DNA from 4 places in the Pseudomonas sp. Con_6 genome. Region 3 is predicted to be linked to each of the others. Evidence: riboswitches for the same ligand, from Rfam matches in the RefSeq annotation. Region 3 holds a riboswitch; each other region holds the start of a gene.
What was found. Region 3 has a riboswitch for cobalamin ahead of AC5QPF_RS16915 (CbtB domain-containing protein). Riboswitches for the same ligand answer to the same signal wherever they lie in the genome.
Positions count from the first base shown of each region.

Region 1 (7,770 bases), 520 kb from region 3:
CCAGGTCGCCGGTCTTGAACACAGCCTGGGCGGTATTGTCGATGCCGTAGACCTTGTTGGTCTGTGACCAGTCGATGGCATAGCGGCCGATGGCGCTCTGGTCGTTCAGCCCCGTGGTCGGACTGGTAATGAACTCGTAGCCGTGCAGCACCGATACGAAGCGATCGTCGACATAGGCGTAGCGGGCATTCTGCCTGAGCGTCCAGACATCGTTCAGTTCGTGGGCGATCTCGTAGCCAACGGCGAACTGGTCGCGGTCGTAGGAGGCGTAGTTCGGCTCGCCGATGAAACGGCTGCGCGAGACATCGCCGTTGGGATTGGCCAGCACCGTGCCCCAAACCGGCAGCCCCTGTGGTTCCGGGGTGTCGTTGTCTTTCTGGAAGTGCCCGTACAGCCTCAGCGTAGTGCGATCATCGATGTTCCAGGTCAGGCTGGGGGCAATGGTCATGCGCTTCTGGTCGGCGTAGTCGACTTCGGAATCGACGTCGTTGACCACCCCGGCAAGGCGATACAGGAACGCCCCCTGCTCGTCGAGCGGCCCCCCCAGGTCGAACGCGCCGTACTTGCGGTCGTGGCTCCCACTGCCAACGGTGACTGAGTGCAAGGCTTCACTGGTCGGGCGCTTGGAGACCAGGTTGACGATTCCACCAGGCTGGTTCTGTCCATACAGGACCGAGGCCGGGCCCTTGAGGACCTCCACACGCTCCAGCAGATAGGGATCGATCTGCAGGGCGCCGCCGGTGCTACCCCCACCATAGGGCAGGTGCAGGCCGTCAAGGTACACAGGCGTGGCATTGAAGCCGCGGGAGGTGGGTTCGTCGAACGCCTTCACCCGCGCAGTGAAGCCATCGACCTGGATACCGGGGGTGTAGCGCAGGGCGTCGCTGACCGACATCGAGCCACGAGCCTTGATTTCGTCCTGAGTCACGATGTTGATGGTCTGCGGCGTCTCCAGAACCGAGGTGTCGGTCTTGGTCGCCGTCGCGGTACGCCTGGCGACGTAACCCTGGACTGGACCATAGGCGGACTCGCCCCGGGCATTGATGGTGCTCGGTGCCAACTCCGTGACCCCGTCGCCTTGGGGGAGCGGCGCCAGGCTGTAACGGCCATCGCCTTCCTGGGCGGCGCGCAGGCCGCTGCCGCTGAGCAACAGCAGCAAGGCCTCGTCGACCCCATAATGCCCCGCCAGCCCGGCGGACTGCCGGCCACGGGTCAGGTTGGTGTCGAAGGACAGCACGATGCCCGACTCCGCGGCGAAGCGGGTCAACACCTCGCCAAGGTCGCCGCGCGCCAGCCGGTAGTCCTGTTCCTGTGCCGCGACAGCGGTCCCCGCGCCACCTGCCAGGCACGCCAGCAAAACATACCCGCGCATCCGCGCAGCGCCTGCAGACCGCTTGTCAAAACCCCACGTCATACTCATCGCTCTCTTCAGGATTGGCCAGCCATCGCTGGGTTCACCTGTGAGTCGGATGAGCGATCGCGATGTGTTCAGCGCGGCTGAAAAATATTCTCAGGCTGCGCTGACCGTGACCCAGTAGCGGGTGACGCGCTCGACCCGTACCGGCAGCGAGGTTGCCAAGGCGCGGAGGATCTGCTCGCTGTCGTCGAGGCGGAAGGTGCCGCTGATGCGCAACCCGGCCACTGCAGGTGCGCAGCGCAGCACACCGGGGCGATAGCGGGACAGCTCGTCGAGGAACAGGTCCAGGCGCTGGTCGTTGGCAATCATCAGGCCCTGGGTCCAGGCCCCCGCGCCGGTGGGCAACCGGTCCAGTGAAGCCAGCCCGTCGCTGTCGAACTCGCAGCGCTGGCCCTGACCCACGATCCGGCTTTCGCCACCAGGCAGGCTCACCCGCACCTGCTGGCTGAAGACGTCGAGCCGGGTCCGGTTGTCGAGCAGGCGCACGGCGAAGCGGCCCGGCCCGGCGTCGATGCGGCCATGGGCCGTGTCCACGCGACAGGCCTGCTGCTCGGGCACGTTGACCATCACCTCGCCCGCTTCCAGACGCAGGCAAGGCAGGGGGGCGGTTTCATCGAGATTGAGTGCCGACGCCGTGTCGAGGGTGAGCCGGATACCGTTGCCCAGGGTGATCGAGCGTCGCTCGCCGACGCCACTGCGATAGTCCGCCAGCCATGGCGAATGCCGCGTCTCGCGGTAGCCTCCCCAACCCAGCAGCGCACCGCCGAACAGCAGGCCGCAACCGCGGATCACGCCGCGGCGGGAGGCCTTGCGGCTTGCCCCGGCACGCGACAGTACCTGGTGTGCCGGAGTCCCCGGGGCACCCGCCACCTGCGCCTGCAAGCGTTCGGCCTGCTGCCAGGCCCAGGCATTGTGCGGCGCCGCGTCGAGCCAGCCTTGCCAGGCGCGGTAGTCCTCGGGCCGGGCATCGCCGCCGTTGAGCTGGCTGTACCAGTGCGCGGCCTGGCGGATGGCGGCCAGTTGATCGACCGTCAGCGTCGCCCTCACTGGCCATGGCTCAGGTTGTAGAGCATGCAATGCTCGGCCGCCCTGGCGACGTAACGGCGCACGGTCATCTCGGAGATGTCGAGTTCGACAGCGATGGCCCTGTACGACATGCCGTCCAGCTGCGACAGCAGGAACGCCCGGCGCACCTGCTCGCCGAGGGCGGCGAGCATGGCATCGAGCTCGTAGAGGGTTTCCAGCAGCACCAGGCGCTGCTCGGGCGACAGCTCCAAGGCTTCCGGCTGCTCGGCCAGGGTCTGCTGCCAGGCCCGCTCCAGGCGCAGGCGGCGCATATGGTCGATCATCATCCGCCGGGCGATGGTCGCCAGGTATCCCTTGGGCTCGCGCACCGCTTCGAGCTTGGCCGCAGCGTCGGCGGCGGTCATGACCCGGATGAATACGTCCTGCACCAGGTCGGCGGCCAGGTGTTGGCAGTTGACCCGCGGCCGCAGCCAGCCGTGCAGCCATTTGCTCTGGGACACGTACAGGCGACTGACCTGGGCGTGGAGGGAATCGGGGGATGGCATGCCGGACCGCCTTGTCGCGCAAATGGGAATTGTTCGCAATTTTATGCAAAACATTTCAGATCTGCCAAGGGCGAGATTGCTTCCACTCAGCTCATTCCGGAATACCGGTCACCTTGTGCAACGCACGCATCGCACAGGGTGGCCGCGCACCTTCCGGCTCAATCTGCTCGCACTGCTTCAACAGCGGATGGACATCGGCGAACTTCAGGCTGGCCAGTTGCGCAGCGTGCTGCTGCGACACGAAGCAATGCTCGAAGCGGTAGGCGGCATATACCTCGGGACGCAGGGGCGGGAAATCGTAGACCTCATCGACGATCGCCTTGAATACCTCAGGCATCTGCACGTCGGACACCGGCGGCGCGTAGGTGAGCAGATCACGCTTGGTCACCCCCGCTTCCCGGGCCCCAAGGGCTTGCTTGGCCAGGCTGATGGAGGCTTGCATGCCCTGGGGAAGCGGACAGTCGGAAGCGGCGAATATCGGTGCCGATGCCAGCGTGCCCAGCAGGGCGAGTACTGCAACCATCCTTGTCATTAAGGTTCCTTCCTGGTCTTTGGAGAATGCGGCCTTCGACTGGAAAGGCCAGCCGAGGTTCCCTGGTCGAGGGCCGCTACCTTGCCATCGGGGTTATACGGTGACCACCACCTTGCCGATCTGCTGGTTGGCCTCCAGGAATCGATGGGCATCACGGATATGGTCGAGGGTGAAGGTCCTGGCGATGATCGGTCGCAATGCGCCAGACGCCAGCCCATCCAGAATGAAGCTGCGGGCACGCCCGAGCGCTTCGTGGTCGGCGACGATTTCCGAATAGAGATAACCCTTGAGTGTCAGGCTCCTGCCCAGCACGGTGAACAACGGGAACGGCGTCGGCTCGGGACTCAATGCGCCGTATTCGAGCAGGATCCCGCCCCGGGCCATGCTCTGCGTCAGCGCCTCGAAGGCCGGACCGCCCACCGGATCGAACACGACCCGGGCGCCCTTTCCGTCCGTCAGCGCCATCACCCGCTCGACGATATCCTCCTCATCGCTGACGATCACATGAGCCGCACCGGCCTCCAGCAGTGCCTGGGCCTTGGCCCGGGTACGGGTGATCGCCACCGGCACGGCCCCCACCATCCGCGCGATCTGGAACGCGGCCAGACCGACACTGCTGGAAGCTGCGGTGACCAGCACGACATCCCCCCGTTGCAGCTTCGCCTGTTCTATCAAGGCGCCCCAGGCGGTGACGTACTGCATCCACGACGCCGCCGCCTCTTCGTATGGCTGGTTGTCCGGGCTCTTCACCACAAGGTGCGCCGGGACATTGACCACTTCGCCATAAGTGCCCCAGCGGGCGATATCCAGCGGCGGAATCAGCGCCACGGCATCGCCAACCTGCACGCCGCTGACCGCGCTGCCGATGGCGTTGACCAACCCCGCCGCCTCGTAGCCCAGGCGACTGGGGAACTGCGCCTCCTGCAGATAGGCGTGGTTGCGGAACATCACCTCGGCGCGATTCAGGCCGATGGCCTTGACCGCGATCTGTACCTCGTCCGCCGCAGGTGCCGGAACGTCCAGCTCTTCCAGCTGAAGAACGTCGGCGTCGCCGTATGCGTGGATCCTGACAATGCGTGCCATGGGAAACCCTCTTTCTCTCGATAGGACTGAAGCCGCAAATCTAGGCGTTGGCGGCCAGGCGATAAAGGCCTAGTCTGGCGGCAGACTGGAAACAGAGAGTTTGTAATGGATCGCCTCACGCAGATGGCTACCTTCGTCAAGGCCGTGGAACTGGGCTCGTTCAGCGCCGCTGCGGACGACCTCAACCTGTCGCCGCAACTGGTGGGCAAGCAGGTCAAGATGCTCGAACAGCACCTGGGCGTCTCCCTCCTGCATCGCACCACCCGCCGCCAGAGCCTGACCGACTTCGGTCGCGCCTTCTATCAACGGGCGAAGATGATCCTCGCCGACATGCAGGCCGCCGAAAGCCTCGCCGCCGTGACCCGCGGTACACCCAGCGGGCGGCTGCGCATCAACGCGCCGGTGACCTATGGCGTACGCACCCTGGCGCCGCGGCTGCTGGAGTACATGGTCAGGTATCCCCAGGTGGCGGTGGACCTGACCCTGTCCAATGACCTGGTGGATCTGGTCGAGGATGGCTATGACGTGGTGCTGCGCATCGGCGAGCTGGCCAGCAGCGGCTTGAAGGCCGTGCCGCTGGCGCCCTATCAGTGCGTGCTGTGTGCCGCACCGGCCTATCTGGCACGGCGACCGCCGATCATCAGTCCGTGGGACCTGCGCCAGCACGAATGCCTGGCCTTTGCTTTTTCCAACGGTCGTTCCGACTGGACCTTCGACGGACCGGAGGGACGTATCGACGTGCCGATTACAAGCAAACTGACGATCAATCAAGGCGACCCGCTGCTGGCCGCGGCAGTGGCAGGGCTCGGAGTGGTACTGCAACCGCAGGAACTGGTGGGCGATGCGCTGCGCGACGGCACCCTGGTGGCGCTGCTGCCACAGTACCGGGTGCCCGCCTCGCCGATGAACATGCTGTATGCGCCGGATCGGCGGATGACACCGAAACTGCGCAGCTTCCTCGACTTCATGCGCGAGGCGCTGGGACCACGGGGAACGCCATGATGCCTGCCGAGACAGCCCTGCAGGGCAACCTTTCCCTCCCCGCCCCGATGCTCTACCATCCTGGCCGCCGGTTTCCACCTCGGAATCAATAGGGAATCCGTCGCTCGCCCGCACGCGAGCCAAACGGAACTGCCCCCGCAACTGTAGGTGCCGAGCCCGCTCCTGAAACGCCACTGGACACGATCCGGGAAGGCTGGAGCCGGGCCATGACGCATCAGTCAGGAGACCTGCCGGCAAACATTCACCAACCGGCGGGGTGTCCGGGATGGCCATCCTTTGCCCTGTCCAGGGTGCTTGCTCCGTGCCTGCGCGGGGCTTGGCGATGCCTGTCCGTGTGTCTCTCCCGCACTGTTCGACGGGGGTCGACTGCAGCTCATGATCGATTTGAGACACCTGCGCACGCTTCATGCCCTGCGCGAAACCAACAGCCTGCCCGAGGCCGCCGAGCGCCTGCACCTGACCCAGTCGGCGCTGTCGCACCAGTTCCGCGAGCTGGAACATCGCCTCGGCCTGCCCGTGTTCGAGCGCAAGTCCAGGCCGGTGCGCTTCACCACCGCCGGCCTCAAGCTGCTGCAACTGGCCGACCAGGTGCTACCGCTGATCCGCAGCACGGAGCGCAACCTGGGCAAGCTGCTGGGCGGCAGCGCCGACCGCCTGCACATCGCCATCGAATGCCACAGTTGCTATCAGTGGCTGATGCCGTCCCTGGACGAATTTCGCAGCGCCTGGCCCGAGGTGGAACTGGACCTCGCCTCGGGATTGTCGTTCGCGCCGCTGCCGGCCCTGGAGCGCGGTGACCTCGATCTGGTGGTGACCTCGGACCCGGTGACCCTGCCCGGCATCACCTACGTGCCGCTGTTCGGCTACGAAGCCATGCTGGCCGTCGACAAGCATCATGCCTTGCGCAAGAAACCGTACCTGGTGCCAGCCGACCTCGCCGGCCAGACCCTGATCACCTACCCCATCGAGCGCGACCGCCTGGACATCTTCACCCGCTTCCTCGACCCGGCCGACGTCGAGCCGGCCCAGGTCCGCACCGCGGAAATGACCGTGATGATGATGCAACTGGTGGCCAGCGGCCGTGGGGTCTGCTGCCTGCCGAACTGGGCGCTGCACGAGTACACCTCGCGCGGTTATGTGATCGCCAGGCACCTGGGCCAGGACGGCTTGCAGGCCACACTGTTCGCAGCGGTGCGTAGCGACACGCTGGAGGTGCCATACATGAGTGATTTCCTGCTCACGGCCAAGGACATTTCCTTTGCCACGCTTGAGGGGGTGAATGCGGCGCCTGCTGGCTGACGATTACCGCTCAAGGTCTCCAGCACAGTAACCGTGACCATCGTGCAAAGCCCCAGCAAGCAAGCCGTTGCGACGCTGTAGAACAGCGTCCGCCACGGCTGCCAGCGAGCAAGGTAGGCCAGCGTGTGGAGGATCCGGGCCAGGGTGAACAGGACAAATAGCGACGTGCACAAGGCAGCCGACGTATCGAGGGCGATCGCCAACCCGCCAAGGGCAAAGAACACCGGAATGTTCTCCAGGTCATTGGCCCAGACCCGCGAAGCCCGTACGACCTCCGGGTGCTCGGTCGCCCGGGCCGGTCGCTGGAACACCGCGGCATCCTCCGGGTTCACGAAGGCCTTGAGGCGCAGGCCGAAGTAGCCCTGGTAACAGGACACAGCGAGCATCTTGGCGAACAGAACAACCACGCACAGGGCATAGACCGACAGGCTGCTACTCACGTCCGCTGCTCTCCCGCGAGCCCACGAACCGCCAGGTACAACAGCGGTCCCACTGAAACAAACACCGCCGTCAGCAGCAGATAGGGAAGCAATGCGCGGGTGGATCCGCCGCGCAGGCGATTGTCCCGGACCATCCAGAAGGCAGCCAGGCCGGCCATCAGGTACAGGTCGATGACCAGTTGGGCGGTGTCGGGGCTGGAGATCAGCTCCAGGCCGAAGGCCAGCAGCGACTGCTCGGCGGTCGAGATCGTCCAGGCGGTGTAGAGGATCAGTGGAACCAGTAATACCAATGCGATGAAGCGAACCATGTGCGTGCCTCCGGGTAGTGTGTCCCGGCAACGGTAGTGATAGGGTGACTCGCCTCTCAATGACCTGGGAGGTCATGGACACTGCGCACAAGGACGGACAAAGTCGACTCATGAACCC
Region 1 covers NZ_CM182011.1:4,330,289-4,338,058, forward strand. Annotated here, with positions in the region: gene AC5QPF_RS19230 (TonB-dependent siderophore receptor) at 1-1,372, opposite strand, end outside; gene AC5QPF_RS19235 (FecR domain-containing protein) at 1,511-2,464, opposite strand; gene AC5QPF_RS19240 (sigma-70 family RNA polymerase sigma factor) at 2,461-2,988, opposite strand; gene AC5QPF_RS19245 (hypothetical protein) at 3,080-3,520, opposite strand; gene AC5QPF_RS19250 (zinc-binding dehydrogenase) at 3,614-4,603, opposite strand; gene AC5QPF_RS19255 (LysR substrate-binding domain-containing protein) at 4,709-5,605, shown strand; cobalamin riboswitch at 5,657-5,854, shown strand; gene AC5QPF_RS19260 (LysR substrate-binding domain-containing protein) at 5,981-6,904, shown strand; partial or broken gene AC5QPF_RS19265 (MAPEG family protein) at 6,928-7,344, opposite strand; gene AC5QPF_RS19270 (DUF2834 domain-containing protein) at 7,341-7,652, opposite strand; gene AC5QPF_RS19275 (MmyB family transcriptional regulator) at 7,763-7,770, shown strand, end outside.
Region 1: linked by a shared signal. The riboswitch ahead of AC5QPF_RS19260 (LysR substrate-binding domain-containing protein) and the one ahead of AC5QPF_RS16915 (CbtB domain-containing protein) in region 3 are both predicted to bind cobalamin.

Region 2 (7,770 bases), 980 kb from region 3:
CTGGCGCCCGGGGCCGGGCGCTTTCTGATTGCCCGGGCCGCCGGGCGAATCGTCGCGGCGATCGGATACCTGCACTATGACCATCGTTTCCCGCAACTCGACTATCGCGCCCGGCGGGTGGTGGAAGTGGTGCGGTTGTTCGTTGAACCGGAGTATCGGCGCGCTGGCCTGGGGCGGCAGTTGTATGAGGCGCTGAAAGACATGGCGCGGGCGGAGGGCATCGAGGTCCTTTACCTGCATACCCACCCGTTTCTGCCGGGGGCGGTCGCGTTCTGGCAGCGGCTGGGCTTCGTGGTGCTGGATGTGGAGGACGATCCGGTATGGCGCACTATCCACATGGCACTTGAATTGGAGTGACAGGTGTCGGGCCCGCAAAGCAGCCCCAGTCAGCGCGGCCGCAAGCTCAGGTAGCGGCTGCCGTCCAGCGGGTCTTCGATGAAATGCCCGTGCACGCCGAAGGTGTCGTGCAGGCGTTGCGGGGTCAGTACGTCGAGCGGCGCGCCAAGGGCGACCAGGCGGCCGCGGTCCAGCAGCGCCAGGCGGTCGCAGCCGAGGGCCTGGTTGAGGTCGTGCAGGGCGATCAGGGTAGTCACTGGCAGGGCCTGGACCAGGGCGAGGATGCCCAGTTGCTGCTGGATATCCAGGTGGTTGGTCGGCTCGTCGAGCAGCAGGATCCGCGGCTGCTGGGCCAGGGCGCGGGCGATGTGCACGCGCTGGCGTTCGCCGCCAGACAGGCTGTGCCACAGCCGCTGCGCCAGATGGGCCATGCCTACCGCCCGCAAGGACCGGTCGACGATCGCATCATCGTCGGCGCTCCACGGCGACAGTGCCGACAGCCAGGGCGTGCGCCCCAGTTCCACGGCATCGCGCACGCGCAGGGCGTCGTCGGTGCTGGCCTGTTGTTCCACCACCGCCAGCTGTCGCGCCACTTCGCCGCGCCGCAGCTTGTGCATGGGTTCGCCGTTGAGGCGGACGTCGCCACTGTGGGGACGCAACAGGCCCGCCAGCAGCCTGAGCAGCGTGGACTTGCCGGATCCGTTGGGCCCGACGATGCCCAGGGTTTCCCCAGGCCGCGCCTGCAGGTTCACCTCGCTGAGCAGCACGGTGCCTTTGACCTGGTAGCCGAGGTCACTGCATTCGAGCGCGGCGGTGTGTTGATCGAAGGCGTTCATCGTGGACGCTGCCCCCGGACCAGGATCAGGGCGAACACCGGCGCGCCGACCAGGGCGGTGATCACTCCGATGGGCAGCACCTGGCCCTTGAGCAGAGTGCGCGAGAGCACGTCGGCGGCCATCAGGAACAGCGCACCGCACAGCGCGCTCAGCGGCAGCAGCCGGGTATGCCGCGGTCCGGTAAGCAGGCGCACGGCGTGGGGAATCACCAGGCCAACGAAGCCGATGGAGCCGACGATGGACACCAGCACCGCGGTCATCAGTGCCGTACAGGCCACCAGCAGCATGCGCACGCGGCGCACCGCAATGCCAAGGGCCGCCGCCGAGTCGCTGCCGAAGGTGAAGGCATCCAGGGCACGGCGGTGCCACAGGCACACCAGCAACCCCAGCAGTACCACCGGCAGCGCCAGCCACACCGCCGGCCAGCGGATCCCGCTGAGGTTGCCCAGCAGCCAGAACATCAGGCCTCGAGCCTGTTCGGCGCTGGCCGAGGCGGTGATGAGGAAGGAGGTCAGGGCATTGAACAGCTGCGAACCGGCGATCCCGGCGAGGATGATCTGGCCGTTGCTGCCGCCGCCGCGGGCACTGCGGGCGAGCAGGGTGACCAGGGCGAAGGCACCGAGGGCACCGATAAAGGCGCCGCCGGACATGCTCAGCATGCCCGCGCCGACCCCGAGCAGGGTCACCAGCACGGCGCCGGTCGAGGCCCCGGCGGAAATCCCCAGCAGGTAGGGATCGGCCAGCGGGTTGCGCAGCAGCGCCTGCAGCACCGCGCCCGCCGTTGCCAGCCCTGCCCCGCAGGCCCCGGCCACCAGGGCGCGGGGCAGGCGGTAATTCCAGATGATGCCTGCGTCGATGGGGTCGAGCAGGTGCCCGGCGTTCCACAGTTTGTTGCCCAGCACCTCCAGCACCACGGACAGGCCGAGGTGGGTCTCGCCGATGCTGGCGGCGATGATCACCGCCAGGCCCAGCAGGGCGCCGACCCAGAGGGCGTGCAGCAGCGAGCGCAGGACGAGGCGGGCAACGGCGGGCAGCATCAGTCGGCCTTGCGCAGCTTCTGGCTGGCGTCTGCCAGCACTTCGATGCCGTCCATCAGGCGCACGCCGGCGTGCATGGCGTCGGCGTCGATGATGACGATGCGCTCGTGCTTCACCGCGTCCATGTTGCGGGTGACCGGGTCGTTCTTGAGGAATTCCAGCTTCTTCCGGTAGTCGTCCGCCGGGAAGCGGCGGCGGTCCATGCGGGCGATGACGATGAAGGTCGGGTTGGCCTTGGCCAGGGTTTCCCAGCCCACGCTCGGCCATTCCTCGTCGGATTCGACCACGTTGCGCATGCCCAGGCTGTTCAGCATGAAATCGGGAATGCCCTTGCGCCCGGCGACATAGGGGTCGATATCGAGGTTGGCGCTGGAGAACCAGAACATTGCCGACTGGTCCTGTTGGCGACGCTGACCGGCACCGGCGGTGACCGCCGCCAGGCGCGCCTTGAGCTGGTCCACCAGGGCTGTGCCGCGGTCCTGTACGTCCATGATCTGCGCCAGTTGCTCGATGCTCTTGTACAGGCTGTCGACGCGGAAGGTTTCCAGGCGGGTGCCGTCGGCGCCGGTCAGGTTGTCCTTGCCTTCGCAGTCGGAGGGCAGCAGGTAGGCCGGGACCTTGAGTTCGGCAAACTGCTCGCGGGTGGCGACTACGCCTTGCGGACCGACCATCCATTCGAACTGCACCGTCACCAGGCCCGGGCGCTTGCCGATCACCGCCTCGAAGCTCGGGTCGTTGTCGGCCAGGCGCTCGACCTTGTCGTTCTGCGCCTTGAACTGCGGCGCCACGTCGTTGAACCACAGCGAGGTGCCGGCCAGCCGCTCGCCCAGGCCCAAGGCGTAGAACATCTCGGTGCCGGCCTGGCCGATGGTCACCACGCGGGCGGGGGCTTGCTCGAACGTCAGCTTCACGCCGCAGTTGTCGAGGGTCAGCGGGTACCGGGTCGGTGCGGCGAAGGCGGCGCTGCCCAGGCCAAGGCTGGCCAGCAGGACAAGGGCGAGGCGGGAAGGGGACATGCGGATGCGATCTCCATTCGAACGAGTGCGGCTACAGAAAGGCACAGGTCTGGAAAACACATCCCGGAAACTGATACGAGCCGGCCACGCACGAGCGGTGGCCGGAAACAGGATGCCCTTCCCGGACACCCCGCCGGTGGGTTTGACGATGTCGTGCCGGCAGGTCTCCTGACTTGCACGTCAGCGCCGGCTCCGGCCTTCCCGGGCGCGGGCCCAGTGGCGTGTGTGGAGCAGGCTCGGTGCCTACAGTTGCGGGGGCAGTTCCGTTTTCGCGGGCCTGGGCGCGCGGATGGATTCCCTGTTGGGTTCCTTTCGGAAACCGGCGGGGCGGGATGGTACGGGATAGAGCCAGAGGAAACCAGCTCGAAGGGCAAGCACGGCTCCAGGAGCTAGCTCAGGATACGGCCGCGGTCTTCAGGGTCTTGATCAGCAGCCCATACAACTGGTCCACCGGCTTTGAACCCTGGGACGCCCGGCTGCGATACACCGCCACTTCCATCGGCTCCAGCGGCCCGAGGCCATGCTCGGTACCGAGGATCTCCAGATGCTCCGGGGCGCTGCAGCGAGTCAGCACCGCCACCGCCAGGCCGCTTTCCACCGCGGCGATCTGCCCGGCCAGGCTGGAGCTGTTGTACACCACCCGGTAGTCGCGTCCTTGGAGGGCCAGCGAGTGGATGGCGCAGCGCCGCGCCAGGCTGGTGCTCTCGTAGGTGGCGATGGGCAGCGGATCGCGGCGCCAGACATCGAACTGCGGTGAACCGACCCAGACCATCGGTTCGCGGAACAGCAGGGTGCCGCGCCGCGGATGGTCGCGGGACACCAGGGCCAGGTCCAGATCGCCCTGCTCGATCCGCGGGATCAGCGAGGTGGACTGTTCGCAGTCCAGCTCGATCTCCACCGCGCCATAGCGCAGGGCGAAACGTTTGAGCACCGGGGTCAGGTAGCGTGCGGCGTAGTCGTCCGGGACGCCGAGGCGGATCCGCCCGGTGAGCTCGTCGCCATGGAAAGCGTTCTGCGCATCGCTGTGCAGGTCAAGGATGCGCCGCGCATAGCCCAGCAGTACCTGGCCGTCCGGGGTCAGTTGCTGCTGGCGGGCATCGCGCACCAGCAGTTGCCGACCCACTGCCGCCTCCAGTTTCTTCAACTGCATGCTCACCGCCGATTGCGAACGGTGCACCTCGGGAGCGGCGCCGGACAGCGAGCCGGTGTCCACTACGGCAACGAAACATTTGAGCCAGTCGATCTGCAGGTCCTGCATGCGGGCGCGTCCTCGGCATTCGATTAACAAATAGGTCGGATGCGTAATATGCGCTTTTCGCAAAAGAGTGTCTGCTGGATAGTGGCCGTCGTCCGAAAACGTTGCCAGAAGAACAGCGGTCCGCCAGACGGGCCGCGGATGAGGAGGTTTGTCGTGTTATCGGTTGCCAAGGGCTCCACGGAGCTGGGCTACAACGAGGTATGGGACGGGTTCCGGCAGTTGCTGCCGATCTCGATGTTCGTGGTGGTGTTCGGCCTGGCCTTTGGCCTGGCGGCGGCCCAGGTCGGGCTGGATTCGCCGACGATCATGTGGATGAGCACCCTGGTGTTCGCCGGCGCGTCGCAGTTCGCCGCCCTCGACCTGTGGGGCGCGCAGGTGCCGCTGGTGCCGTTGATCGTCACCGTGTTCGCCATCAATGCCCGCCACCTGCTGATGGGCGCCACGCTCTATCCGTGGCTGCGGGAACTGCCGGTGGCGCGGCGCTACGGGATCATGTTGGTGGTCTCCGATGCCAACTGGGCGATGGCGATGCAGGCGCTGTCTGCCGGCAAGCCGGGGTTGGGCATTCTGTTCGGCGGCGGCCTGGCGCTGTGGTCGACCTGGATCCTCGGCACCTGGCTCGGCCTGTATTTCGGCAACCTGGTCAGCGATCCGGTGAGCTGGGGCCTGGACATGGTCATGGGCTGCTTCCTGCTGTCCATGGTGGTGGGCGGCAAGAAGGACCTGCGCATGCTGCTGATCTGGGGCGTCGCCGCCGGTTCGGCATTGCTGGCGTACTGGTTCCTGCCGGAGAACAGTCATGTGGTGGTCGGCGCACTGGCCGGCGGCATCGTTGGTGCGGTGTGGATGGAGAAAAACAAAGATGAGCATTGAAACCACGGGCTACGGCTCGTTGATCCTGGTCCTGATCATGGCTGTGGTGACCCTGGCGACCCGCTGGGGCGGGGTCTTCGTGATGTCCTTCGTGCCGATCAACTACCGTGTGCAGCAGTTCATCGGGGCCATGTCCGGCTCGGTGCTGGTGGCGGTGCTGACGCCGCTGGCGGTCAGCGGGGATAACGGCGCGCGGGTGGCGCTGGCCAGTACCGCGGTGGTGATGTTGCTGGTGAAAAAGCCATTGCCGGCGATTGCGGCGGGGATCGTGGCGGCGGCATTGTTCCGGCACTTCTGAGCCCAGGGGGCAGCACTGGCTATCTGCCAAGCTGCGATTATTCTTAATCTTGCGTGCAACGCGAGGCCGTCCGCCTGTTCCCCAGGCCCGGCGCAGTCCGTGATCCGATGTCATCAGCCTTTCGAATGGCCAGAGTGCGTGCGGGAATCAAAGCGGGAAGCTCCGGCCTACAAGAACAAGACGGAGAATATCCATGGCGGCAGTCAGCGGTACTTCATCCCCGGGCAGCACGTCCGGCAAGAACATCACCCACGACGAGCGCAAGGTCATCTTTGCCTCGTCCCTCGGCACGGTCTTCGAGTGGTACGACTTTTACCTGTACGGTTCGTTGGCGGCGATCATCGCCAAGCACTTCTTCGCCGGAGTCAATGAAACCACCGCGTTCATCTTCGCCCTGCTGGCTTTTGCTGCCGGCTTCGCGGTACGACCGTTCGGTGCCATTGTCTTCGGCCGCCTGGGCGACATGATCGGGCGCAAGCACACCTTCCTCATCACCATCATCATCATGGGCGTGTCCACCGCCGTGGTCGGCCTGCTGCCCAGCTACGCCAGCATCGGCGTGGCGGCGCCGATCATTCTCATCACCTTGCGCCTGCTGCAGGGTCTGGCCCTGGGTGGCGAGTACGGCGGCGCGGCGACCTACGTCGCGGAACACGCGCCACCGGGCAAGCGCGGCTTCTTCACCTCGTGGATCCAGACCACCGCGACCCTTGGCTTGTTCCTCTCCCTGCTGGTGATCCTCGCCTGTCGCACTGCCCTGGGCACCGAGGCCTTCGAGGCCTGGGGCTGGCGGATTCCGTTCCTGCTCTCGATCCTGCTGCTGATCGTCTCGGTTTACATCCGCATGCAGTTGCACGAGTCGCCGGTGTTCAAGCGCATGAAGGAGGAGGGCAAGGCGTCCAAGGCGCCGCTGACCGAATCCTTCGCTCGCTGGGACAACCTCAAGGTGGTGATCATGGCTCTGCTCGGCGGCACCGCCGGCCAGGCGGTGGTGTGGTACACCGGGCAGTTCTACGCGCTGTTCTTCCTGTTGCAGACGCTGAAGATCGACCCGCAGACCGCCAACCTGCTGATCGCCGGTTCGCTGCTGATCGGCACGCCGTTCTTCATCTTCTTCGGCAGCCTGTCCGACCGTATCGGGCGCAAGAAGATCATCATGGCCGGCTGCATCCTCGCCGCGCTGACCTACTTCCCGATCTTCAAGGGCCTCACCGAGTTCGGCAACCCGGACATCTACACCGCCCAGCAACAGAACCCGGTGACGGTGATCGCCGACCCGGCGCAGTGTTCGTTCCAGTTCGACCCGGTGGGCAAGGCGCGCTTCACCAGCTCCTGCGACGTGGCCAAGAGCCTGCTGGCGAAGAAGGCCATTCCTTACGAGAACGAAGCGGGCGAGCCGGGCGCGGTGGCCCAGGTGCGCATCGGCAACAGCATGCTGCCGAGTTTCGACGGCAGCACGTTGCCGGCTGCGGAGTTCAAGGCGGCCAACGACAGCTTCACCGCCACCCTGGGCGGCGCGCTGAAGAATGCCGGATATCCGGAAAAGGCCGATCCGTCCAAGACCAACTACCCGATGGTGCTGCTGCTCCTGACCATTCTGGTGATCTACGTGACCATGGTCTACGGGCCGATCGCGGCCTGGCTGGTAGAACTGTTCCCGGCGCGCATCCGCTATACCTCGATGTCGCTGCCGTATCACATTGGTAATGGCTGGTTCGGAGGTTTCCTGCCAACCGTGGCCTTTGCCATGGTGGCGGCCACCGGGGATATCTACTACGGGCTGTGGTACCCGATCGCGATCGCGGTGATGACAGCGGTGCTTGGGATCTTCTTCATGCCGGAAACCAAGGACCGGGATATTTCCCATAGTTGAAGGTTGACGCATAACCCTGTGGGAGCGGGTTTACCCGCGATTAAGGTAGTGGATTCACTATTGCAATCGCGGGTGAACCCGCTCCCACAGGTTCTTCACAGTGTTCGAGACCGGTTACATCAGACCCCTTTGGTCGAAGGCAACAGGATCGTCATGATCCCCAGCAACGGCAGGAACGAGCACAGGGTGTAGACCTCGGTGATCCCGTGCAGGTCCGCCAAGTGCCCGAGCAAGGCCGCGCCA
Region 2 covers NZ_CM182011.1:2,826,058-2,833,827, forward strand. Annotated here, with positions in the region: gene AC5QPF_RS12620 (GNAT family N-acetyltransferase) at 1-357, shown strand, start outside; gene AC5QPF_RS12625 (ATP-binding cassette domain-containing protein) at 387-1,172, opposite strand; gene AC5QPF_RS12630 (iron chelate uptake ABC transporter family permease subunit) at 1,169-2,209, opposite strand; gene AC5QPF_RS12635 (ABC transporter substrate-binding protein) at 2,209-3,225, opposite strand; cobalamin riboswitch at 3,367-3,564, opposite strand; gene AC5QPF_RS12640 (LysR substrate-binding domain-containing protein) at 3,620-4,483, opposite strand; gene AC5QPF_RS12645 (AzlC family ABC transporter permease) at 4,622-5,356, shown strand; gene AC5QPF_RS12650 (AzlD domain-containing protein) at 5,346-5,654, shown strand; gene AC5QPF_RS12655 (MFS transporter) at 5,848-7,527, shown strand; gene AC5QPF_RS12660 (MFS transporter) at 7,647-7,770, opposite strand, start outside.
Region 2: linked by a shared signal. The riboswitch ahead of AC5QPF_RS12635 (ABC transporter substrate-binding protein) and the one ahead of AC5QPF_RS16915 (CbtB domain-containing protein) in region 3 are both predicted to bind cobalamin.

Region 3 (7,770 bases):
TCGTTTTAAATCAGTAGTTTACGATGCTTTCTTCAAGCGATGCTTTGAGTCTTGCTTTGTTGCTTCTTGCTTACCTGAGCACGGCATGCTTCACCGAACGCTTCGAACATGCGCACCGAATCCGGGTTCTTCGCGGCCTGCCATTCCGGGTGCCATTGCACTGCGAACAGGAAGGGCGAAAGGCTCGGTGCGTGGATGGCCTCGACCAGGCCGTCCTCGGCGTGAGCCAGCGGCTCGACGCCTTCGCCCAGGGTCTTCAGGCCCTGACCGTGCAGCGAGTTGACGCGGATTTCGTCGCTTTCCAGCAGTTCCTGCAGCCAACTGCCAGGCTTGAGGCGCACGCTATGGGACGGGGCATATTGCACGTCCACCGGATCGTCCGGGTTTTCCCGGTGGTCGTTGAAACCTGGCTCGGCGTAGACCTTCTGGTAGATGTCACCACCCAGTGCCACGTTGATTTCCTGCATGCCACGGCAGATGCCGAAGATCGGCAGGCCACGGGCGATCGCCAGTTGCACCAGGGGCAGGTCGAACAGGTCGCGGTCGCGGTCCTGGGCCTTGCCCGGAGTCTCGTTTTCCTGGCCGTAGAGGGCAGGGTCGATGTTGCTGCCGGCACCGGTGAGGTACACGCCGTCGGCCATGTCCAGGTATTGCTCGAGGTCTTCGACGCCGCAGCAGGTCGGAACCAGGACCGGGACGCAGTCGGCATGTTCCACCAGCGGGACGATGTACTTGTGGGTCATTACCTGGTAGTCGTGACCCTTGCGCTCTTGAGTGCCCATGGTCATCAGGACCACGGGTTTGCGGGATTTCTGATTCTTATTGCCAATGTTGCTGTTGGGCATATGTCACCTTGGGACAGGCGCAGCCTGTCATTGTTGTGCAGGCGCACCGGTGCGGACCTGATGCTGCCTGAGGTTTCGAGCACTGCCGGGTGCACGCGAACGTCGATTCCCGGTCGAAACCTGCCCCATAGCTTGCCAGAGCCGTTAAATATATCAAGCGGAATCCGGTTTTTGTGTGCGTATTTTTTAACGTAAAGCCTTGGATTTATCGTTTAACTACCTGATCAGGCAAGCAGAAATGTCAGGTTTACCTCACAGACCAGTTCAATATTTTTGACGAGTGATCCAGCGTGCCGCTGTCGAAACTTGCGGCCCGCCGGTCCGCCTCTTAAGCTGCGGAATCTCCGTCGATAACAGCCTGATCATGCCCATTCCAAGACCTTCCCTGACCCTCACTCTGTTGCAGGCCCGCGAGGCTGCCATGGCCTTCTTCCGTCCCTCCCTCAACGAACACGGGCTCACCGAGCAGCAGTGGCGGGTGATCCGCATCCTGCGCCAGCAGGGCGAGCTGGAAAGCCATCAACTGGCCGAGCAGGCCTGCATCCTCAAGCCGAGCATGACCGGCGTGCTCAGCCGCCTGGAGCGTGACGGCCTGGTGCGACGCAAGAAATCCACCCAGGACCAGCGCCGGGTTTTCGTCGGCCTCACCGAGCAGGGCCAACAGTGCTTCATCGATATGAGCGAGGACATGGAGCGCAACTACCAGCGCATCCTCGAACAGTTCGGCGACGAAAAGCTGCAGTCACTGCTGGGATTGCTGAACGAACTCAAGAACGTAAAGCCCTGATCCGTGGCACGTCATTCGCGCAACTGAAAAGTCCTACATATACTGTCGGGTATCCGCAACAGTCTGCCGTCGTTGGTCGGACCACGACGTCTCTATGCCCGGTGGTAGTGCCGTATCCGCAGTAGCCCGCACGCGAGTCGTCATTTCAGGCGCTACAGAGGGCAATTGCGATGGACTTCATTGGCTTGGCTGTTCAGATCATCAGTGGTGCGGTAGGCGGCAATGCGGCGGGGACCCTGAGCAAGCAGGGCATGGGCCCGGTGCTCAACTCCGTGCTCGGCGGGGTTGGTGGCGTGGTGCTGGGGCAGGTGCTTGCCGCGGTGACCGGCGATCAGTCCCTGAGCCAGGCGGGGGCCGAAGGCAGCCTGGATCTTCCTGCCATCATCAGTAGCGTGATCGGCGGTGGTGCCGGTGGCGCGGTGCTGACCTGGGTGGTGGGGTTCGTCAAGAGCAAGATGCAGCCGCATTAGCGAGGTCGTCTGTTCTGGCCTTATCGCGGGCAACGCCCGCTCCCACAAGGTCCGCGTCGCATCTGGACCCTGTGGGAGCGGGCGTTGCCCGCGATAGGCCATCAGCCCCCCCTCCTCAATGAGCGGGACAGCCCTGCGCCTTCACTGTCCGCACCGTAGTCGCCGGATTCTTCGCCAGTTTTTCCCCGACCCGTGCCGGCCGCGGTTGTAATTCACCCCCGCAGTTCGGGCACTTGCCCTTGAGCGTGTCTTCGGCACAGCTACGGCAATAGGTGCATTCGAACGAGCAGATCATCGCCTCGCGGCTGTCGCCGGGCAGTGGCGTGGCACAACATTCACAGCAAGGGCGAAGTTCCAGCATCGGGGCGTTCCTTTCCAAAGGTGGTCGTCGCGGTAATGTGCAGCCGCCCTGATGGCAATGCAATACACCTCAAGGCCGATAGAGGTGCGCATGCCCCGCGCGGTACAGCGCCGACTCGCTGAAGCTGTCGCTGGCCAGCACCCTTCCCACGAGGATCAGCGCCGTGCGCCGGAACCCCTTGGCCCCGGTCAGCGCGACGATATCGTCCAGGGTGCCGAGCACCCAGTCCTGGTCCGGCCAGGTGGCGCGATGGACCACGGCGATCGGGCAATCGCCGCCGTAATGCGGGCGCAGTTCCTCGACGATCCGCGCCAGATGACGCACGCCAAGGTGGATCGCCATCGTGGTCTTGTGGGCTGCCAGGCTGGCCAGGGCTTCGCCCTCGGGCATCGGCGAAGAATCGGCGAAGCGGGTGAGGATCACGCTCTGGGCGATATCCGGCAGGGTCAGCTCGCAGCCCAGCAGGGCCGCGCTGGCTGCTGTGGCGGTGACACCGGGGATAATCTCGTAGGGAATGTTCAGCTCACGCAGGTGGCGGATCTGCTCGCCGATGGCGCCATACAGGCTCGGGTCGCCACTGTGCACCCGGGCAACGTCCTGGCCTTTCTCGTGCGCGATGCGAATCCTCTCGATGATCTGCTCCAGATGCAGTTCGGCACTATTGATCACGGTCTCGGCCGTGTGTCCGTCGAGAACTGCGGTGGGCACCAGGGAACCGGCGTAGATGATCACCGGACACTGGCGAATCAGGCGCTGGCCCTTGACGGTGATCAGCTCCGGATCGCCGGGGCCGGCGCCGATGAAATAGACGGTCATGCTGGGGTCTCTGAACGGAAGGCGGCGGATTATCCGCCAGAAACGGGGACCCAGGCCAATGCCAGGGTCATGTCATCCTGCACGAGGCGTTCGACACGCAGTTGTGCCGTGGCACCGCCCAGTTGTTCGGCCAGGGCCAGGGCGCAGCTTTCCGCGACGCCGTAGCAACCCGTATGGCGAAAGGCCGTGGCCGAGCGATGGCTCAGGCGCGGGGTGAACGGAGCAAGCTGGACGGCACTGTAGAAATGCAGGGGCAAGGCGAGGTCTTCGGCCAGTTGCAGCAGGCCGGGTTCGTCGCGCTTGAGGTCGATGCTGGCGAGTCCGGCCAGGGCGCAGAAGGGCAGGTCGTGGTGTTGCAGGACCTGGCGCAGCACGCCGGCCAGGTCACTCGCCGGCGTGCCGCGACGGCAGCCCAGCCCGGCGTACAGCGGGGCAACGCCGGGTGGGACGGGCATCAGGCCGCCTTGCGCCGGTACAGCCAGGCGCTGATCAGGCCCAGGGCCAGCCAGAAACCGGCGTTGGTCAGCAGCGAGGCGACGATGAATTGCGACTCCAGCGCTTCCGGGGCCAGGCTTTCATGAACTTCCGGTTGCGGCGCGCCGATCACGTGGGGGATCACCAGCAGCGCCAGGCCGGCGGCCTTCAACACCCAGTTGCCGGCGAAGGCGATCAGTGCCAGGCCTACCGCGGTTGCGGCAGCGGTACCGATCCACCACAACTGGCGTTGGGCCAGGTCGGCGGCGGCGGTGCCCGGCAGTTCCGGCGGCAAGCCGAGGTTTGGTGCCAGGCAGAACACGGCGAAACCGCCCAGGCCCCACAGTGCGCCAGCACCGATGCTGCCCGGGGCGCGCAGGGTGTACATGGCAGCCAGCAGCAGGGCGAAGCCCACCGCGACCACCAGATTGCCACCTGTGGTGGACAGCACGCGCTGCCAGCCATCTTCCGGTGACCAGGCTTCTTCGCTGTGCTCATGACCCGCTGCAGCGCCATCGGCGTGCTCGTGTTCATGGGCCGCAGCCGGTGCCGAGTTCTCGTAGGTTTCCGCCTGGAGGATCAGCGGCGACACCCAGAAGCTTTGCAGCAGGGTCAGCAGCAGGGCGGCCAGCAGGCCGGTGAAGCCCGCGGTGCGTGCGATGCGAGTGAACATGCGGTCAGGCCTCAGTGGCAAGGGAAGGCGGCGCTGTGACGGGTGTCGTGGGCGGCGTTGTGCACCGCTTCGATATGCGAGAAACCGGCGAAGTAGACCAGGCACAGGCCCAGCACGGACGCGCCGACGGCAGCGACGATGCGCTGGCTGAGGGTGGTGGAGGTGCTGCTGGCGTGGCTGGCGGTGCTGGTAACGGACATGGCGCTTTCCTCGTGAGTGTCGTCTCGGCGACAGGCAAGCGCGAAGAACCTCCGGGCACGGAGCGTCCGGGAGGTGCAACGTCGCCCGCCCACCGCGGGTTTGGTCAATTCTGCGTCGGGCCGGTCTCCGGGCTTGCGAGGGCATTGAGCCGTGGCGTCTCCTTCCCATGCCGGACTGCGGGCACAGTGGATCTGACGCTTTCCTCGCTTACCGTTGCGGGGGCAGCACCGGACTGGCATGACCTTGAACGGTCATTGCGCACCGGTTTCCCGTTTCACCTTGTAATAAAAAAGGCACCCAAACGATCGCGCTAGGAAATCACGCGCATTGACATCCGTCAATACAGCGGTTGACCGACCTCCGGGCACTGCGTAGCCTTGCCGGTTCGAGGTTCTCCGGCGTCGTGGCCGGAGCTAAGACGGGAACGCGGTGCGCTGATCACAGTCATTCCGCGGCTGCCCCCGCAACTGTAAGTGCTGAACCATCGACCACAGCCACTGCCGAAAACGGCGGGAAGGCGTCGATGCTGCCCCGGGGCACAGCACAAGCCAGGAGACCTGCCTCGAACAGTTTCCACTTCAACCGGGCGGGGTGATCCGGTGGCGAACGCGCCCGGCTGCCTGGCATCCGGCTCCCGTCTCCGATGCCCGCCAATCCGCTGCCAAGGGCATCCGACATGAAAACACTGGCCAAACTCCCCGTCACGATCGTTACCGGCTTCCTCGGCTCGGGCAAGACCACGTTGCTGCGCCATATGCTGGACAACGCCAACGGCCGCCGCATCGCTGTGATCGTCAACGAATTCGGCGAGCTGGGCATCGACGGCGAAATCCTCAAGCAGTGCAGCATCGGCTGCACCGAGGAAGAGGCCAACGGCCGCGTCTACGAGCTGGCCAACGGCTGCCTGTGCTGCACCGTGCAGGAAGAGTTCTTCCCGGTGATGCGCGAGCTGGTGGCGCGCCGCGGCGACCTCGACCAGATCCTGATCGAAACCAGCGGCCTGGCCCTGCCCAAGCCCTTGGTGCAAGCTTTCCAGTGGCCGGAAATCCGCAACGCCTGCACCGTCGACGCGGTGATTACCGTTGTCGACAGCCCGGCCGTGGCCGCCGGCACCTTTGCCGCCTTCCCCGAGCAGGTCGATGCCCAGCGCAAGCTGGACCCGAACCTGGACCACGAATCGCCGCTGCACGAACTGTTCGCCGACCAGTTGGCCAGCGCCGACCTGGTGATCCTTAACAAGTGCGACCAGATCGCCCCTGAAGCCTTGGCTGCCGTGCGCGCCGAGGTCGAGGAAGAGCTGCCGCCAGCGGTCAAGGTGGTCGAAGCCAGCAAGGGCGTGCTGCCGCTGGAAGTGTTGCTGGGCCTGGGCGCCGAGTCCGAGGCGCATATCGATGGCCGTCGCACCCACCATGATTCCCACCACGACGGCGACGATGACCACGACGATCACGACCACGACGCCTTCGATTCCATCTCCCTCGACCTGCCGGAGGCCGACGAAAGCCTGCTGCTGGATGCGCTGACCCAACTGGTCACCGAGACCGGCATCCTGCGGGTCAAGGGCTTCGCGGCCATCCCCGGCAAGCCGATGCGCCTGCTGATCCAGGGCGTGGGCACCCGTTTCGACAAGCATTTCGACCGTGCCTGGCGCAGCGACGAGCCGCGCATCACCCGCCTGGTGCTCATCGGCCAGGACCTCGACGCCGCGGCCCTCGAAGCCCGCCTGCGCGCCGCCCTGAGCGCCTGATATGCACCTGCTGCGGACCCAGCCCGGCGGCTTCGTGCCGGACGACAGCATCGCCGACCTCGGCCAGACCCCCGCCGAACTGGTGATCCTCTGCAGCGGTGACTCGCACCTGGCGCTGCTGGCGGAAACCGCCAGGGATCTGCCGGACGATTACCCCAGCCTGCGCCTGGCCAACCCCATGCAGGTGCAGAACCACGCATCGGTGGACCTGTATGTCGATGAAGTGCTGCGCCATGCCAAGGTGATCCTGGTGTCGCTGCACGGCGGCATCGGCTATTGGCGCTATGGCGTCGAGCAACTGGTGGAATTGGCTGCCCGTGGCGTACAACTGATCCTGGTCCCGGGCGACGATCGCCCGGACCCGGAACTGAGCAGCCTGGGCAGCATCACCGGCGCGCCGGCCGAGCGCCTCTGGCATTTCCTGCGCCAGGGCGGCAAGGCCAACGCGCTGAACCTGTTCAACTGCCTCGCCAGTCTCTGGCTGGGGCGCGATTACCCCTGGGACGAGCCGAAGCAACTGTCTCGTACCAGCCTGTATCACCCGCGCCATGCCGAGGCCGAACTGGCCCACTGGCGCGCCGACTGGCAACCTGGCCAGCCCGTGGTGTCGGTGCTGTTCTACCGCTCGCACCTGCAGGCGGCGAACACCGGCTTTATCGATGTGTTCTGCGAACGCCTCGAAGGTGCCGGCCTGAATCCGCTGCCGATCGCCGTGGCCAGCCTCAAGGAGGCCGGCTGCCTGGCCCAGGTCGAGGACTGGCTGGATGAAACCGGCGCCGCGCTGATCATCAATACCACCGGCTTCGCCCAGTCCAGCCCCGAGCAACCCCACCTGCGCCCGTTCCGCCGCGATATCCCGGTATTGCAGGCGATCTGCGCCCAAGACAACGAACCCGGCTGGCAGGCCAGCGAGCAGGGCCTCGGCGCCCGCGACCTGGCCATGCATATCGCCCTGCCGGAACTGGACGGGCGCATCATCACCCGACCGATCAGCTTCAAGGACCTGGCCTGGCGCAGCGAGCGCAGCCAGTCTGACGTGGTCTGCTACCGGCCCCAGCCGGAGCGTATGGACTTCGTCGCCGAACTGGCGCGGCGCTGGTGCGAACTGGCACGCCTGCCCAGCGGGCAGAAGCGCGTGGCCCTGGTGCTGGCCAACTACCCGACCCGTGATGGTCGCATCGGCAATGGCGTCGGCCTGGACACGCCGGCGGCGGCGCTGAATATCCTCCGCGCCCTGCGCGAGCAGGGCTACCCGGTGGCCGAGCTGCCGGACAGCGGCACGCAACTGATCCACGACCTGCTCGGCGGTGTCAGCAACGACCTCGACAGCCTCGACCTGCGTCCTTGTGCCCAGAGCATGGCCCTGGATGACTACCTGGCGGCCTTTGCCTTGCTT
Region 3 covers NZ_CM182011.1:3,809,220-3,816,989, reverse strand. Annotated here, with positions in the region: gene AC5QPF_RS16950 (gamma-glutamyl-gamma-aminobutyrate hydrolase family protein) at 33-845, opposite strand; gene hpaR (homoprotocatechuate degradation operon regulator HpaR) at 1,210-1,632, shown strand; gene AC5QPF_RS16940 (hypothetical protein) at 1,803-2,102, shown strand; gene AC5QPF_RS16935 (DUF1272 domain-containing protein) at 2,218-2,463, opposite strand; gene cobM (precorrin-4 C(11)-methyltransferase) at 2,533-3,279, opposite strand; gene AC5QPF_RS16925 (cobalamin biosynthesis protein) at 3,309-3,734, opposite strand; gene AC5QPF_RS16920 (CbtA family protein) at 3,734-4,426, opposite strand; gene AC5QPF_RS16915 (CbtB domain-containing protein) at 4,438-4,626, opposite strand; cobalamin riboswitch at 4,728-4,943, opposite strand; cobalamin riboswitch at 4,999-5,206, shown strand; gene cobW (cobalamin biosynthesis protein CobW) at 5,304-6,374, shown strand; gene cobN (cobaltochelatase subunit CobN) at 6,376-7,770, shown strand, end outside.

Region 4 (7,770 bases), 1.0 Mb from region 3:
TCGGCGACATCGGCGCTCAGGCGCTCGACGGCGATCGAGTCGAAACCGGCAACGGTGAACTCAGGGAACACTTCGAAGATGGCGACGAATTCCAGGTCCTTGCCCTTTTCGAACGACTTTGGCTCGACGGCAGGGGCGCCAGCCGGGTTCAGCTTCTGCTCGACCACGGCTTCGTAGAAGGAAGCCTGAACCAGATCACCGAACGCCTCCTGACGGGCAGCATCTTCATAACGCTGACGGATCACGCTCATAGGCACTTTGCCAGGACGGAAGCCCGGAACCTTGGCGCGACGGGCAGTCTGTTGCAGACGCTTGTTGACTTCGGTCTCGACGCGCTCTGCCGGAACGGCGATGGTCATACGACGCTCGAGAGCGGAAGTATTTTCAACAGAAACTTGCATGAATATTCCTCGTTGCACAGACGTTAGCCGGCGATACCCGACTCCAGAATCAAGGGCAAGCATTCTAGTAGCTCAGCCACCAGAAGTCACCCTGTTCGGCCCGGAGGCGAATGGCGCCGGCTTTCATTGATTTCGCTAATTGTCCGGACGACAAAAACAGGCATTGAACCACCCGGAACGATAGATGAACGACACACTCAGGAAGCGGGACCGTCGATCTCGTTGAAGCCGCAGTATTCTTCCCAGCTCATCCCCAGCGCTTGCGCCACTTCACGGTGAACCTCCAGGCGCATGGCCTGCAGTTCTTCGGGCGATTCGGCGATCAGGCGCAAGGTCAGCTCCCAAGGCTCGACACCCTGTTCGTGGGCCTCATCTTCGAACGCCCACTGAATCTGTTGCTGCTGCTCGGCTTCGCTCAGCGCCGCGATTTCCGCAACCAGCTGCGGATTGGCCTGGACGAAACGCTCCAGGGCGGCCGCTTGGCGGAATTCTTTTGCAATCATCTTTATACCTGTTCGCCGGAGTGCCGGCATTTTCGTTCAACCGGCTGAAATCTATCAGTTTTCATTTGCGGCTTACTAGATGCCTCAGGCGGCAAAAGCACCGTACGCCACAGATACCCGGACAACCCCAAACGAAAAAGGCGCCTGGTTTTCACCAGGCGCCTTTCAGAATATGGGGTGGACGAAGGGAATCGAACCCTCGACCACAGGAATCACAATCCTGCGCTCTACCAACTGAGCTACGTCCACCATCTGTTGCTGACTTGCTGCTTTCTCGCACCTCACTCGCAGGCGCTGAAAGCTTGAATGGTGCGGACGAAGAGACTCGAACTCTTACAGCTTGCGCCGCTGGAACCTAAATCCAGTGTGTCTACCAATTTCACCACGTCCGCGTGAAGCATCTAAAGCAAAGGCGCCAGACTTTCATCAGGCGCCTTTCAGAATATGGGGTGGACGAAGGGAATCGAACCCTCGACCACAGGAATCACAATCCTGCGCTCTACCAACTGAGCTACGTCCACCATATCGCATCTGCTACTTGTGCCAAAGCTGCCTTGATTGGCGCACCCGGCAGGACTCGAACCTGCGACCATCCGCTTAGAAGGCGGATGCTCTATCCAGCTGAGCTACGGGCGCATATTTAATCTGCTTTCGCTTGCGATTACAAATTAACGTTAGCCGTACCGAACAAGCCAGAATTCGCTTATTCTTCCCGACCTTGCTAACCAGTGCTAGGCCCTGCCCGACAAGTGAGGCGCATCTTATAGACGGCCTGTAACACCGTCAACATATTTCTCGAAAAATTTCATTTTATTGAAGGGCTTAGGGTATTTGCCGGACCAAGCGCCTTTGCCCTTCGCCTTGCTCATGAGAGAATGCGCGCTCTTTTTTCTCTCGATGGTTAATCACCCGTCATGACTGCACAACTTATCGACGGCAAGGCGATCGCCGCCAGCCTGCGCCAGCAGATCGCCCAACGTGTCGTTGAACGCCGCCAGCAGGGTCTGCGCACCCCGGGCCTGGCGGTGATCCTGGTTGGCACCGACCCCGCCTCCCAGGTGTATGTATCGCACAAACGCAAGGACTGCGAGGAAGTCGGCTTCATTTCGCAAGCCTTCGACCTGCCGAGCACGACCTCCCAGCAGGAACTGACCGACCTGATCGATCGCCTCAACGATGACGCGAACATCGACGGCATCCTGCTGCAACTGCCGCTGCCGGCGCACCTCGACGCCTCCCTGCTGCTGGAGCGCATTCGCCCGGACAAGGACGTCGACGGTTTCCACCCGTACAACATCGGCCGGCTGGCCCAGCGTATCCCGCTGCTGCGCCCGTGCACCCCGAAAGGCATCATGACCCTGCTGGAAAGCACCGGCCAGGACCTCTACGGCATGAACGCCGTGGTCGTCGGCGCCTCCAACATCGTCGGTCGCCCGATGGCCATGGAACTGCTGCTGGCCGGCTGCACCGTCACCGTCACCCACCGCTTCACCAAGGACCTCGCCGGCCACGTCAACCGTGCCGACCTGGTGGTGGTCGCCGCCGGCAAGCCGGGCCTGGTCAAGGGTGAGTGGATCAAGGAAGGCGCCATCGTCATCGACGTCGGCATCAACCGCCAGGAAGACGGCAAGCTGGTCGGCGACGTGGTCTACGAGACCGCCCTGCCCCGCGCCGGCTGGATCACCCCGGTGCCAGGCGGCGTCGGCCCGATGACCCGCGCCTGCCTGCTGGAAAACACCCTGTACGCCGCGGAAGAACTGCACCAGTAATCCCGCACGGCGCTACAAACAGAACGGCACCTTCGGGTGCCGTTTTTGTGTCCGCGTTTTACCAAGCCCCCTCCTTCAGGTTGACGAACGGTCATCCCGATGGTCAGATGCCGCCCGTTTTCAGGTGTCTGCTGCCGCCGTGCAGCAGGTGAAACGGGAAGCCGGTGCGTCTTCAACGACAAGTCCGGCGCTGCCCCCGCAACGGTAAGCGAGTGAAGCACTCAACAGGCCACTGTGCGCATGACGCATGGGAAGGCGAATGGCTTCCATCCTCGCAAGCCCGGAGACCGGCCTGAAGCATCACGACTGGAGAAAGGACTCGTCAGTCATTTGGCAAACCTGCGGTGGGCGGGCACGAGCCGGTAGTCTGGCGCGCGTTCGCCAGTACCCTCCTGTGCGCTTCCCGAAATTTACTTTCGAGAAGTCAATGAGCAACACATCCTTCACTCCAATCGCGCGCGCGGTTCTCGGTTGCCTGCTTGGCAGCCCTGCGGCACTCCACGCCGCCGACGCACTCACCCTCGCCCAGCAGATCGTCTCGGCGCCGCCGGTGGAATCCAACACCATCGGGCAGATGGCCCGCTACGGCAGCAAGGTGGAGGTGGTGGAGCGCGAGCAGATCGAGCGCGCCGGCCCCAGCGCCGACATCACCCGTGTCCTGCAGATGTTCGTCCCCGGCCTGTACGTCGCGCCCAAGCAGGGCCCGTTCGACTACGGCACCTATTCGCTGCTGGGCGGGCGCAACGACGACACCCTGATCCTCCTCGACGGCGTACGCCTGAACAACCGCCTCTACGGCGGCATCTACATCGACACCCTCCCCGCCGCAGCGATCGAGCGCATCGAAGTGCTCAAGGGCGGCCAGAGCCTGCTGTTCGGCACCCAGGCGGTGTCCGGAGTGATCAATATCGTCACCCGCAACGCCCAGTCCCGCGATGCCTCCGGCCAGGTCAACCTGGGGGTCGACAGCTTCGCCGGGCGCAATGGCGATGCACGCATCGAACGGATCTTCAGCAACAGCTTCGGCGACCTCGGCCTGCTCGCCTATGTCAGCCACAACATTTCCGAGGGCTACCAGCCGTACCGCAGCAGCGACATCGCCGCGACGGTGAGCGACCGCAAGCGCAGCTACGAGGTCAACACCTTCGGCGCCAAGGCCGCGCAGAGCTTCGGCGATACCAGCCGCCTGGAACTGTTCTACCAGTACAGCGCCGCCAGCCTCGACTTCCTGCGCCCGACCTCCAACCGCAACACCACCAACGACCGGGTCCAGCAGATCGCCACGGCGACCTTCCAGCAGCACCTGAACGAAGACTTCAGCTACTTCGTCAAGGGCCACATGAACGACTGGGACACCAACTACAACCGGGTCTACAACAACACCGACGGCAGCACCCGGGTGGTCAACCACAACGACTACTGGGGCTTCAGCGACTGGGGCGTGCAGGCCGAAGGCACGGCGGTGCTGCCCGGCAACCACACCCTGGTGTTCGGTACCGACAACCAGTTCTACAAGGGCAAGGACGATGTCCTGAAGATCGACCAGAACCAGGCCGAAGCCCACGCCCTGTATGTGCAACTGCGCCCCGAGATCACCGCCCTGCCCGACTGGCACCCGAGCATCGGCGTACGCCGCGAGCACCTGAGCGGCGGCGACAGTGCCACCGTGGGCATGTTCACCTCGCTCTACGACCTCACCGACAACCTCAAGCTGCGCGGCCAGTTCGGTTCGGCCTACAAGCTGCCGAACGCCGAGCAACTGTACGTCAACGAGCCGGGCGACGAGATGGGCAACCCGAACCTCAAGGCCGAGAAAAGCCGCAATGCGGAGCTGGGCCTGGACTACAGCAACCTGGCCAACGGCCAGCCGTACAGCGTCAGCGGCACGCTCTTCCATCGGCGCATCGAAGACCTGATCACCCTCGTCGACAGCCAGTGGGTCAACGGCGACGGCGAGATCACCGTGCGCGGCTTCGAACTCAACGGCCAGGTGCAGCTCAGCGACCGCTGGCAGGTGCAGGCGGACATGACCCGCAACCTCACCGAGTCGCGCAACGGCGCGACCATCAACAACATCCCGCATTACTTCGCCCGCAGCCGGGTCGGCTACGAGTCCGCCGACCGCATGTGGGGTGCCGGTGCCGCGGTGCGCTACATCGGCAGCGTGATCAGCCCGCGGGATATCGACTATGGCCACTACACCGTGGTCGATGCTGATGCCTACCGCTACCTGGACGGCCAGCGCCAGCACCGCCTGAGCCTGCTGCTGGAGAACCTGCTGGACCGTGACTACACCACCAGCATGGATTCCAGCTCGCCGCGGGTGAGCAACCTGGGGCGGCCGTTCACAGCAGAAGCGCGGTACACCTACAGCTTCTAGGCCGCTGTGTGACCGACACGGACCCGCTCCAAGGTCCGCGTCGGGTCGACGGATTTCGAAGGACAGTCCATGAACGAACAAGACATCCCCTGCAACCCCGAGTGGTCGCACATCCCCGACCACGCCCGCCACGTCATGCTCTGCACCGGCCCGCGCTGTACCCTGCGCGGCGCCCTGAAAGTCTGGAAGACGGTGCGCAGCGAACTGCTGACCGCACAACGCATGGAAACCGCCAACGGCGTCCTGTTGACCCGTACCCACTGCCAGTTCCCCTGCAACCTCGGCCCGGTGGCGACGGTCTACCCGGACCGTTGCTGGTACCGCATCGCCAGTCACGACGATGCCCGACGCCTGGTCCGTGAACACCTGGTGGACGGTCGCCCGGTCCAGGACCTGCTGCTCAACGGAGACCGCCAATGAAGCACCTGACGTGGCTGTTGCTGCTGGCCTGCTCCTGCGCCCAGGCCTTCGACTACCCGAATTGCGGCGAAACCTGGACGCTCAAGACCCCGGCGCCACAACGCATCCTGGCCCTCAACCAGCACGCCGCCGACCTGTTGCTGGCCCTGGGGGCAGGCCCCGCCCTGGCCGCCGTCAGCTATATAGATGACGACGCCGACGCCCTGAAGGAAAACCGCTACCGCGGCGTCCCCCTGCTATCGCGCAAATACCCCTCTCAGGAAGTCTTCTACGCCGGACGCTTCGACCTGGTGGTCGGCGGCTTCGCCAGCGCCTTTCGTGACGGCGTCGGTTCGCGCCACGACCTGAGTCGCCTGGGCATCGCCAGCTACCTGCTGGAAGACGCCTGCGCCATCCCGCCCGCCTCCGGCTTCGCCGCCATCGAACACGACCTGCGCACCCTCGGCGCCCTGCTCGGCCGCCAGGCCCGCGCCGAAGCACTGATCGCCCGCCAGCGCGAGGACCTGCAACAGACCCGAGCTCTCGCCTCCAGGCACAAGCCGCTGCAGGTCTTCTACCTGGACAACCAGACCCAGGGCCTGGACAGCGAAGGCAGCCGCGGCTTCGTCACCGAACTGATCGCAGTGGCCGGCGGACGCAACCTCTTCGCCGATATCGCCCTGCACCGGGTCACGGTGGACGCCGAAACCCTGCTCCGCCAGGACCCGGACGTACTCCTTCTGGCCGACGCAGTCTGGTCCCCGGCCAGCGCCAAGCGTGACTACCTGCGCGAGCACCCGGCCCTGTCGCACCTGCGCGCGGTGCGCGAGAACCGCATGATCGACATTCCCTTCACCCACCTGGTCGCCGGCGAACACAGCGCCCGCACTGCCCTGCAACTGGCCCGGGAGCTGGCACGAATCAGCGATTGAAGGCGCGCAGCCGATTCGGCTGTTAAATCACCGGTTTCAGCTTTCCCGGCTGGGCGCCCCATGTGCTTCAGCCGGGATTGCGCCGGCATCGGGAGGACAATGAACGCATCGCCAACCCCGGATGCGTGCCCCGATGCAAACAACAAATACGGTCCTGATGATCCGCCCGGCGCGGTTCGCCTTCAACCCGGACACCGCCCTCAACAACCGCTTCCAGAAGCCCGTGCTGGATGCCGAAACCGCGCAGCAGAAAGCGCTGGAGGAGTTCGACGGCTACGTCGACACCCTGCGCCAGCACGGCGTCGAAGTCCTGGTGGTGCAGGACACCCCGGCACCCCACACCCCCGACTCGATCTTCCCCAACAACTGGTGGAGCAGCCACGCTGACGGCAGTCTGGTGCTGTATCCGATGGAAGGCCAGAACCGCCGTCTGGAGCGGGACAAGGGCGTGTTGCGGGTACTCGACGAGCGCTTCGCCATCCGCGACACCATCGACCTCAGCCCGCTGGAGCAACAGGAAATCTTCCTCGAAGGCACCGGCAGCATGGTCCTCGACCGCGAGCACCGCATCAGCTATGCCTGCCATTCCGGACGCACCCACGGCGAGGCCCTGCGCGCCTTCGCCGAGCGCCTGGACTACCGCCTCTGCGTGTTCCACGCCGTGGACCGCCACCAGGCACCGATCTACCACAGCAACGTGATGATGAGCGTCGGCCGCGAGCTTTCCGTGGTCTGCCTCGACGCCCTGCCCAACGCCGCCGAGCGCTACACCCTGGAACGCAGCCTGCGCGACACCGGCAAGGACATCCTCGCCCTGGACTTCGACCAGCTCGAAGGCTTCGCCGGCAACATGCTCGAAGTCCATGACAAGCAAGGCCAGCCGCTGCTGGTGATGTCACGCAGCGCCTGGACCTCGCTCAGCCCTGAGCAACGTCGCCAGGCCGAGCGCCACAGCCACCCGGTGGTGGTGAACATCGACCATATCGAACGCATTGGCGGAGGCAGCGCGCGCTGCATGCTCGCCGAAGTGCACCTGCCCGCTCGCAACTGAAACCGAAGAAGGAAGCCATCATGACCCGCTATATCGACGTGACCGACCTCAGCCACCTGGTCGCCCGCAAAGGCCTGACCACTTGCCTGGAAGAAATGGCCGAGTACATCCGCCAGGACTACCTGCGCTGGCACGACTTCGAGAAATGCGCACGGGTGGCCAACCACTCGCCGGATGGTGTGATCGAGCTTATGCCGGCATCCGACGCCAACCTCTACGCCTTCAAGTACGTCAACGGCCACCCGAAGAACACCCGCCACGGCATGCTCACCGTGATGGCCTTCGGCGCCCTGGGTGATGTCGACACCGGCAAGCCGCTGCTGCTCAGCGAAATG
Region 4 covers NZ_CM182011.1:4,850,624-4,858,393, forward strand. Annotated here, with positions in the region: gene tig (trigger factor) at 1-401, opposite strand, end outside; gene AC5QPF_RS21565 (DUF6388 family protein) at 599-904, opposite strand; tRNA gene AC5QPF_RS21570 (tRNA-His) at 1,078-1,153, opposite strand; tRNA gene AC5QPF_RS21575 (tRNA-Leu) at 1,212-1,296, opposite strand; tRNA gene AC5QPF_RS21580 (tRNA-His) at 1,350-1,425, opposite strand; tRNA gene AC5QPF_RS21585 (tRNA-Arg) at 1,464-1,540, opposite strand; gene folD (bifunctional methylenetetrahydrofolate dehydrogenase/methenyltetrahydrofolate cyclohydrolase FolD) at 1,819-2,673, shown strand; cobalamin riboswitch at 2,779-2,983, shown strand; gene AC5QPF_RS21595 (TonB-dependent receptor domain-containing protein) at 3,101-5,053, shown strand; gene AC5QPF_RS21600 (NAD(P)H-dependent oxidoreductase subunit E) at 5,123-5,473, shown strand; gene AC5QPF_RS21605 (ABC transporter substrate-binding protein) at 5,470-6,384, shown strand; gene ctlX (citrulline utilization hydrolase CtlX) at 6,518-7,435, shown strand; gene ocd (ornithine cyclodeaminase) at 7,456-7,770, shown strand, end outside.
Region 4: linked by a shared signal. The riboswitch ahead of AC5QPF_RS21595 (TonB-dependent receptor domain-containing protein) and the one ahead of AC5QPF_RS16915 (CbtB domain-containing protein) in region 3 are both predicted to bind cobalamin.